DNA from 2 places in the Marinomonas rhizomae genome. Region 1 is predicted to be linked to the other one. Evidence: predicted binding sites of a transcription regulator. Region 1 holds the regulator's gene; the other holds the start of a gene.
The links. Region 1 encodes sigma-54, which starts transcription at its own class of promoters, with help from an activator protein. Its sites were predicted from a motif close to TGGCACNNNNNTTGCTNT; they were not measured.

Region 1 (4,511 bases):
ACTGGTAGATCAAAGCGTTATACACAGAGATTTCCCTTGGGTATTAGGCCTAACAGCTGCGCTCGCCTTGGCTATCTTCATCTTTAAGAAAACAACAGGTAACAGCATCCCACGATGGGTTGGTATTCCACTTATAGCCTCTTATGGTCTTTACTTATTTATTGTCAGTACAAGTGGTTCGATTTAATGCTTTCCCTTAAGAAACTCACGCAACCTAAAAGCCTACTAATCATTGGGGCCGCTATTTTAATAGCCGCCGTAATAGGCTGGTATGGAACAGCGCCAAAAGCATACTTAGTGGAAACCGATTCACTCAGTAGCTCACCTGACTATTTCATCACCAAGGTCAAAGTAAAAGAGTTTGATAATGACGGAACACTTATTGAAACACTGGATGCTGAACAAACCCTTCATTACATTGCAAAATCCAGAACACTTTTAGAAACCCCTAGTGTCGAACGCTACTCAAAATCAGGTCATTGGAACGCAAAAGCAGATAAAGGGGTTATTGAAGATGGAAGTAATGATATTCTATTAACAGAAAATGCTAGAGCGACTAAAAAATACCTCCAGTCGGAAGATATAAAGCTCAGTGCAGATAACATACATTACTTAGACAATGACAAATCATTAACCAGCTATGGAAATGCGACACTCATCTCCACACAAGGAGAGACCTCTGCTGGCGAAATCACAACCTATATAAATTCAGAAGAAGTCGTGATGACAGGGTCTGTACGAGGAAAATATGAAACAATTCATTAACATCGGTGCGTTGCTCACTTCAGCCCTTATTGGCCAATACGCATATGCCCTACCTGATGACCTTAATAAGCCATTAGAAATACAAGCCAACGAAGCGTCATTCGATCAAAATTCGGGTGAAGCAATTTACAAAGGCAACGTTTTCGTCAAACAAGGCTCTATTGAGATACAAGCACAATACCTTAAAGTATCGACAGACCCTCAAACACGAAAATTCAACAGCCTAGAAGCGAGTGGCAGTCCAGCAAAATTCAGTCAGCAAGTAGATTGGAGCGGGAACATTGTCATCAGTAAAGGCAATGAAATTCGTTATTTAACCAGCGAATCAAAGCTAGAAATCATGGGGAATGGCTACCTAAGTCGAATGCAAAACTCCATCACGGCAGACTACATACTCTATATGATCCAAGATGGCACCTTCAGTGCCGAGAAAAAAGATTCAGGGCGCGTATCAATGACACTACAACCACAAGCGCCACAAAACGAACCAGCACCTGAGACGAAAAAATAGATGGCACTATTAGAAGCAAAACACCTTGCAAAAAGCTACAAAAAACGCCAAGTCGTAAAGGATGTATCTATCTCGGTTGAATCTGGCGAAGCTGTTGGGTTACTAGGCCCAAATGGCGCAGGCAAAACAACATGTTTTTATATGATCGTAGGCATGGTGACAAATGATGCGGGTGGCGTTTTTATTGACGGTGTCGATGTGACTGGCGATGCTATGCATACACGTGCGCAAAAAGGCATCGGCTACCTTCCACAAGAAGCATCAATTTTTCGTAAGATGACCGTTGAAGACAACATTCTAGCCATCTTAGAAACACGCAAAGAACTAACAAAAACACAACAAAATGAGCGACTGGAAGAACTTCTTGAAGAGTTTCACATTACTCATATTCGCACCAACCTAGGCATGGCATTATCAGGCGGAGAAAGACGCAGAGTAGAAATAGCCAGAGCCGTTGCGATGAACCCAAAATTCATCTTACTTGATGAACCCTTTGCTGGCGTAGACCCGATTTCGGTCGGAGATATAAAGCACATTATTAAACACCTCCAAGAGAGTGGAATCGGCGTTCTAATTACCGACCATAATGTCAGAGAGACTCTAGACATCTGTGACAAAGCTTACATTGTTGGCAATGGTTACATTATTGCATCCGGTGACGCCAATACCGTCATTAACAATGAACAAGTCAAAAAGGTCTATTTAGGTGACGACTTCCGTCTGTAACCCCTTATCATTGCTGTAGAAAGGGAGTAGTATGCACAACTCATTCCAATTCATTCAATTAGAAGAAAGAGTTGCTCTATGAAGCAGTCTTTACAATTAAAGCTCGGCCAACAGCTGACAATGACGCCTCAACTGCAACAGGCTATTCGCTTGCTGCAGCTTTCTACGTTGGATTTAAAACAAGAAATACACGAATTCCTTGAATCTAACCCGCTGCTTGAGCTAGACGACGACGAACAACTGCATAACGAAATACCAGCCAGCATAGAATCCAAAAGTGCCCCTGAGACAACCGTCGATAACAACGAAGAAGCACGCGTTGAATCAGAGTGGACTGAAAGCATCCCCGAAGAACTATCTATCGATAGTAACTGGGATGACACCTATCAAAGTTCTGCCGCTGTCAGTGATCACAATAGTTATGAAGGTGACGGAGACTTCGAAAGTCGCAACGCTCCAGCTGAAAGTATCCAAGACCATCTAATTTGGCAATTGAACTTAACTCACATGTCAGACCGTGACATTGAAATTGCTTATGCCATTATTGAATGCGTTCAACCTGATGGCTACTTAAGCATTTCTACCGATGACATTTGTGAGTCCCTTGGCATCGAATTAGAAGACCTAGAAATAGAAGAAGTCATTGCTGTGCAACATAGACTGCAACGCTTCGACCCTGTTGGCGTATGCTCAATCGACCTACGCGACTGCCTTCTAGTACAATTAGAAGCCTTCCAGAGTCATCCGCTTTATAAAAGCACATACAACCTTATTGACCATTACCTACCACTATTAGGTAATCGAGATTTCGCACAACTGAGCCGCAAAACGAAACTAAAAGACGAAGCGCTAAAAGAAGTCGTCAACTTGATTCAACAGCTTAACCCGCGCCCAGGTTCAGTGATCGACGCAGATGATACAGATTACGTCATTCCTGATGTTTCAGTGAAAAAGCGTCATGGTGTATGGCAAGTTGAGCTAAACAACGACGCCCTACCGCCAATCAAAATCAATGAAACCTATTCTGCGATGGCGAGCACAGCGGCAACTACAGAAGACGCCACTTACATCAAAACCTCTCTTCAAGAAGCAAAATGGTTCATGAAGAGCTTGCAGAGCCGCAACGAAACATTATTGAAAGTGGCCAGCTGCATTGTAAGTCGACAAATTGATTTCTTCGAACTCGGTGAAGAAGCCATGAAACCCATGGTGCTTCATGATGTTGCAGAAGAAGTGGGTATGCATGAGTCAACCATTTCACGGGTGACGACGCAAAAATACATGCACACACCAAAAGGTATTTTTGAGCTTAAATATTTTTTCTCCAGCCACGTGAATACCGCCTCTGGAGGAGAATGTTCTTCTACCGCAATACGAGCTATGATTAAGAAGCTTGTGTCAGATGAACCAGCGAAAAAGCCATTAAGTGATAACAAGCTAGCGGCTATTTTAGCAGACCAAGGCATACAGGTTGCGCGACGTACTGTAGCCAAATATCGAGAGGCGATGAACATCCCTCCTTCCAATGAACGAAAACGACTGATCTAAACGGATACCATTTTATCATGTCCTTGAAATCATTATTAAAAGCAGAACTTGTTCTCGCAAAACAAGACATTGTTAGTAAGAAACGCGTCCTTGAGAGCCTTGCTGAAGTCGCTTCCAACCGCCTTCATTGCAACAACGAAGAAATCTATGACGCACTACTTGGCCGAGAAAAACTAGGCAGTACAGGCATTGGTAATGGCATTGCTATTCCGCATTGTCGTCTAGAGTCGGCAAACCACACAGCTATCGTTGTCATGTCACTGCAAACTCCAATTGATTTTGACTCTATCGATAAACGAGCGGTCGACCTAATATTTGCGCTGATTGTGCCACCTCAAGAATGCGATCAACACCTTTCTACATTGGCTCAAATCGCTGAGTTAGCACAATCTCCAGAATCACTGGATAAATTACGTGCGGCACAAAGCAGCGAAGAACTATTCAATATATTTGACTCATTAATATAGGAAATAAGCATGCAGGAAGAGTCCGTCACAATCATAAACAAACTGGGCTTGCATGCTCGCGCAGCGGGCAAGCTGGTTGAAACAACCTCTCGTTTCTCTTGCGACATCACCATAGAAAAAGAAGGCCGCAATGTTGATGGAAAAAGCATTATGGCCATGATGATGCTGGCCGCTGGCAAAGGCACTGAAATTCGTGTCAAAACCAACGGTGAAGATGAAAACGACGCAATTAAAGCGGTGATAGAATTAATTAACAATCGTTTTGGTGAAGACGAGTAAGGAATCAATGTCAGAGCAAAACACGCTTAACCACCTGCAAACGGTCACCGAATCGCTCGAATCTGGTGCCACCATGCAAATCCGTTATTTACTTAACGGCGCTTTGCCAGCTCAGGACGTTGCTCGCCTATTAGAGTCCTCCCCTCCCAAAGAACGTAAGCTTCTTTGGGAGCTAATTGAAGCCAAAAATGAAGGCGAAGTACTGCAATATCTGA
Region 2 (4,511 bases), 1.9 Mb from region 1:
TGGCCTACCAAGGCAGCAGCTTTGAACCCGCTTTGATCGACAAAGCCTTTAATCGATCTCCTGTTGAAGCGTCTCAATTAGCTTATGGTAGTTTTGATAAAATGCTGAAAACACTGTTCGACCAAATAGCCAAAGGTCCTTATTTATTAGGAGAACAACTTTATGCGGTAGATATTCTGTGGGGTATCAGTTTGAAATGGTGTCGTATGTTTGGACTAATCACCACCAACCCTGTGGTGGATGCTTATATTGAACGCGTCATCTCACGTCCAGCGTTTATTAAAGCTGAACAACAAGACCAAGCACTGCTGCTTGCCCAGGAAAGTGAGTAACCCCCTCCCAACCTCCCCCTTAGCAGGGAGAGGAGTTAAAGATCACACCTCTTGATGCGGGCCGAACAATTCGTAATGAATGCGGTCTGCTTCTACCCCAAGGGTCAACAATTGCTGTTTAACAAACATCATAAAGCCTACTGGCCCGCATAAGTAAAACTCGCCATTTGTCAGCGGTAAGCTGTCTTTGATGACATCGAGTTGCATCATGCCGTTTATCACGCCTACCTCTTCGCTGTCGGTTTGCTCGTACCAAGTGTGAACAGACAAGTTTAGTTGCTCTTTAAGGCTGTCTACGTGCTCTTTGAAGGAGTGTTGGCCTTGGTGAACACAAGCGTGTAAATAGCTTACTGGGTGGCTGTATTGCTGCTTTGCGAGCGTGTTTAGCATGGCTTGCATTGGTGTTAAGCCGACACCACCAGAAATCAATACCACTGGTGTTTGCTTGTCTTGGAAAACGAAGTCTCCAGCGGGTGGCATAGCTTCAATTTCGTCGCCTACGTTTAAGTGATCGTGTAGATAGCTCGACATCACGCCAGCTATGTCACCGTTTCCTTCGCGTTTGACGCTGATGCGATAGCTTTTGCCATTTGGTGTTGTGGATAGAGAGTATTGACGTATCTCATCGAACTCATTGCCTTTTGGATGTAACTTAACGCCCAAGTATTGGCCGGGCTGATAATCGATTACGGCCCCGCCATCGACTGGCTCAAACACGAAACTAGTCACTAAATCAGATTCTGGTGTTTTAGATGCCACGCGGAAACGACGGAAGTCTTTCCAGCCGCCTTGTTGCGCCGCGCGTTCAGCATAAAGGTCGCCTTCTACCTTGATAAAAATACCCGCTAGTTGTGTGTAAGCTGCTGCCCAAGCTTCTTCTACGTCTTTGGTGAACGCTTCTGGTGCCAGTTCACGCAAGGTTTCAATCAGGTGATGACCAACGATGTCGTATTGATTTGGTTGGATGTTAAAACTGGTGTGCTTATGAGCGATACGCATCACGGCGCTGGTTAGCACTTCTAGATTATCGATGTGTGTAGCGTACGCCGCGATGGCATTGAACAAAGCCGCCGGTTGGCCACCGGTTCTTTGATGCGTCATGTTGAACACATCTTTTAGTTCTGGGTTATGAGAAAACATGCGTTGATAAAAATGCTCTGTAATCGCTGTGCCTGCAGAAGCAAGAAGCGGGATAGTGGCTTTTACTGTGTCTATGTGTTGTTGAGATAACATTTTTGTATCCTTTTAAGTGGATGATTAAAGTCTTGTTATCTTTTCTATAGCGAAGCCCGTGCCAACTAAAAAATAGTTATTTAAATCAGTTGTTTAGATTTTTAACATTAATATAAGAGTCAATAAGACTCGCAAATTAAAAAGTCCATATGATATGTTTGAGTCAAATTGACACGAACCGTAATTCACCTTATGAGTCGACCACCATGAATCAGGTTTCAAATAACGCCTTACTGAGTTTTGCCCTTGATCTTGCTAGTGCGGTGACACAGCCCAATCGTTTTGAACAATTGGTTTACGCGGTGCGGGCTACGATTAACTGCGATGCTGTTGTTTTGTTGTCTCATAGCCATGGTGTGTTGACGCCGCTTGCCCAGCGAGGGTTGTCGGATGACATGATGGGACGCCGATTTATTATTGATGAACATCCTCGTTTAAAAGCCATTAGTAGCGACCATTATCCGGTACGTTTTCCTGCTGACTCGCCTCTCCCCGATCCTTACGATGGCATGGTGTTAGGTCATGATGAGAATTTACCTGTGCACTCTTGCATGGGCGTTCCGCTGTATTTGGAAGGGAAGTTAATCGGCGTTGTCACCTTAGACAGTATCCAGCCGGGCGTTTTTGATGATATTGACGCACGTGCGTTAGAAATCATCGGCACCATGGCGGCGATGACGTTAAATACCGCCATCTTGATGGAACAATTAGAAAACCAGTCGCAACATGCTCAGAACGTATTAAAAGTAATGGGTGAACAAAGCCATGAAATGATTGGACAAAGTAAGGCCATGCAAGACCTCAAACAGTCTATTAACTTGGTCGCAGCATCGGACTTTTCCATCTTGATCGAAGGCGAAACGGGCGTTGGCAAAGAGCTTGTCGCACGAGCCCTGCATGAGCATTCTTCCCGTTCCGACGCGCCCATGGTGTATGTAAATTGCGCTGCGATACCGCACCATCTTATTGAAAGTGAGTTGTTTGGGCATGTGAAAGGCGCCTTTACTGGCGCGGATCGAGATCGCGACGGTAAGTTTTTATTGGCCGATGGTGGAACCTTGTTGCTCGATGAAATTGGTGAACTGCCGCTAGAAGTACAGGGTACTTTGCTTCGTGTTATCCAAAACCAAGAAATCCAAGCGGTTGGCAAAGATCAAATCCGCAAAGTAAACGTACGTATCATTGCTGCAACCAACCGACATTTAGAGACTGAAGTGGCAGAGCATCGTTTTCGTGCTGATTTGTTTCATCGTCTTAGTGTGTTTCCTATTCAAGTTCCTGCGCTGCGTGATAGACAAGGCGACATTGCTTTATTGGCCGGCTTCTTTGCAGAGCGATTCCGCCGTAAATTGGGTCTGCAACAACTCACCTTGTCTGCGTCGGCAATCGATTTATTAGACGCTTATCACTGGCCCGGAAATGTGCGCGAACTGGAACATGTTATTTCTCGTGCTGCGCTATTTTCTAAAGCAGAGAGCTCAAAGTCAGAAAGCGCAAAAGCCGATAATCCAACGGGTATTACCGTTATCACTTCGGCTCATTTAACAGGGTTACAAATTGATAATAGTGCTAAAGAAAAGATACAGAAAAATGAACTGGAACCGCCGCGCTTAGAAAAACACAAACCAATCGATTTGCGTTTAGAAACAGAAACTTATCAACGAAATCTAATCCGTAAAGCGCTAGAAGAAAATCAAGGAAATTGGACCAAAGCCGGTCAGCAGCTATCTATGGACCGCGCCAACCTAGCGCGCTTAGCAAAACGCTTAGGGATTGTCGTTGCTAAGGAAATAAGGAGTTAAAACCCCCTCCCAGCCTCCCCTTTAGCAGGGGGAGGAGCTAAGACTATGTATTATCCCTTCCTCTCTTAGCAGCTGTAGCTAATGCATTGTGTTCCCTCCCCTTATCTTCAAGGGGAGGGCTAGGGAGGGGTTGCAAGCTCTTAGCTGTGTCTAGCCGCACTCACCTGACGAATGCGTTCCGCGGGAAACTCAAGTTTGGGCAATAAATACGCTTTCAAATCTTCTGGATAACCCAATTCATCGAGAGCGGCTGCCATGCAGTTTAACCACATGGCTTTTTCTTTTTCGGTGACGATTAAGTGTGCATGGGCTTGAGGTAAGCTGATTGGGCCATATTTTTTCGAGAATAACTTCTCTCCGCCCATCCAACCGGATAAAAAAGACACCAATTTATCGATGGTCAGCTCAATATTGCTAGGATGCATATCAAAAAGCGGACGAAACTCTGGCGTGCTCTCCATGATGCGATAGAAGGTTTCAACCAAATTTTGCAGTCCCGTTAAGCCGCCCACGGCTTGTAAGGTAGCATCGCCTTCACCATACGTTGGAGGGTTAGAGTTTGTCATTTATTCGGCGTCTTTCTTATTATTGTTTGGCTGGTTTTGTTCTTTTTTGGCGGCTTTTTCTTGGTCCATTTTTATCGAATTTCGATAACCGCCTAATGCTGCCAACGCACCAATGATGAAGCTCATATAAAGCGGAATTTGAAACAGCATAGTGATACTGATGAAGACGCACCCGACAGCTAAACCTTCGATAAATGGCTTGAGTTTCTTGGGCATAAAAGTTCTCCGAGAGATAAAAAATAAACGCGAGTCTAGCAAATTTCCGTGACGATGTGAGCATGATTGTGGAAAAAAGCATCACTTATCCAATATTAGAAAGATTGAATTTTATCGAATGTATGAGGTTTCTTTTTGTGGGTAAGTAGGTGCTAAACGAGAACCATACCTGATAATCGCGCTTTTTTGACCAATTATTGCACAAAGTCACGAAGAACTGCCCTGAATTGTGAATAACTGCTATTATTTTCCACAGATCAGCGCCTTGCTGTTTTTCTATTCTGATTGATTTTTATCCACAAGAGAGACCCGTGTGTCAAAGTTATCCCCCAGTTCTATTTTTTGCTCGTATCGTGCAAATG

Region 2: the regulator sigma-54 is predicted to act here: its motif matches at 1,612-1,629, upstream of hmpA (NO-inducible flavohemoprotein).

What each region holds. Positions count from the first base shown of each region.
Region 1 is NZ_CP073343.1:1,955,927-1,960,437, reverse strand. Features, by position in the region: gene KDW99_RS09235 (calcium/sodium antiporter) at 1-187, shown strand, start outside; gene lptC (LPS export ABC transporter periplasmic protein LptC) at 187-765, shown strand; gene lptA (lipopolysaccharide transport periplasmic protein LptA) at 749-1,276, shown strand; gene lptB (LPS export ABC transporter ATP-binding protein) at 1,277-2,002, shown strand; gene KDW99_RS09215 (RNA polymerase factor sigma-54) at 2,081-3,550, shown strand; gene ptsN (PTS IIA-like nitrogen regulatory protein PtsN) at 3,568-4,017, shown strand; gene KDW99_RS09205 (HPr family phosphocarrier protein) at 4,027-4,296, shown strand; gene mgtE (magnesium transporter) at 4,304-4,511, shown strand, end outside.
Region 2 is NZ_CP073343.1:71,368-75,878, forward strand. Features, by position in the region: gene KDW99_RS00305 (glutathione S-transferase family protein) at 1-332, shown strand, start outside; gene hmpA (NO-inducible flavohemoprotein) at 375-1,565, opposite strand; gene norR (nitric oxide reductase transcriptional regulator NorR) at 1,772-3,367, shown strand; gene KDW99_RS00320 (group II truncated hemoglobin) at 3,508-3,933, opposite strand; gene KDW99_RS00325 (hypothetical protein) at 3,934-4,149, opposite strand.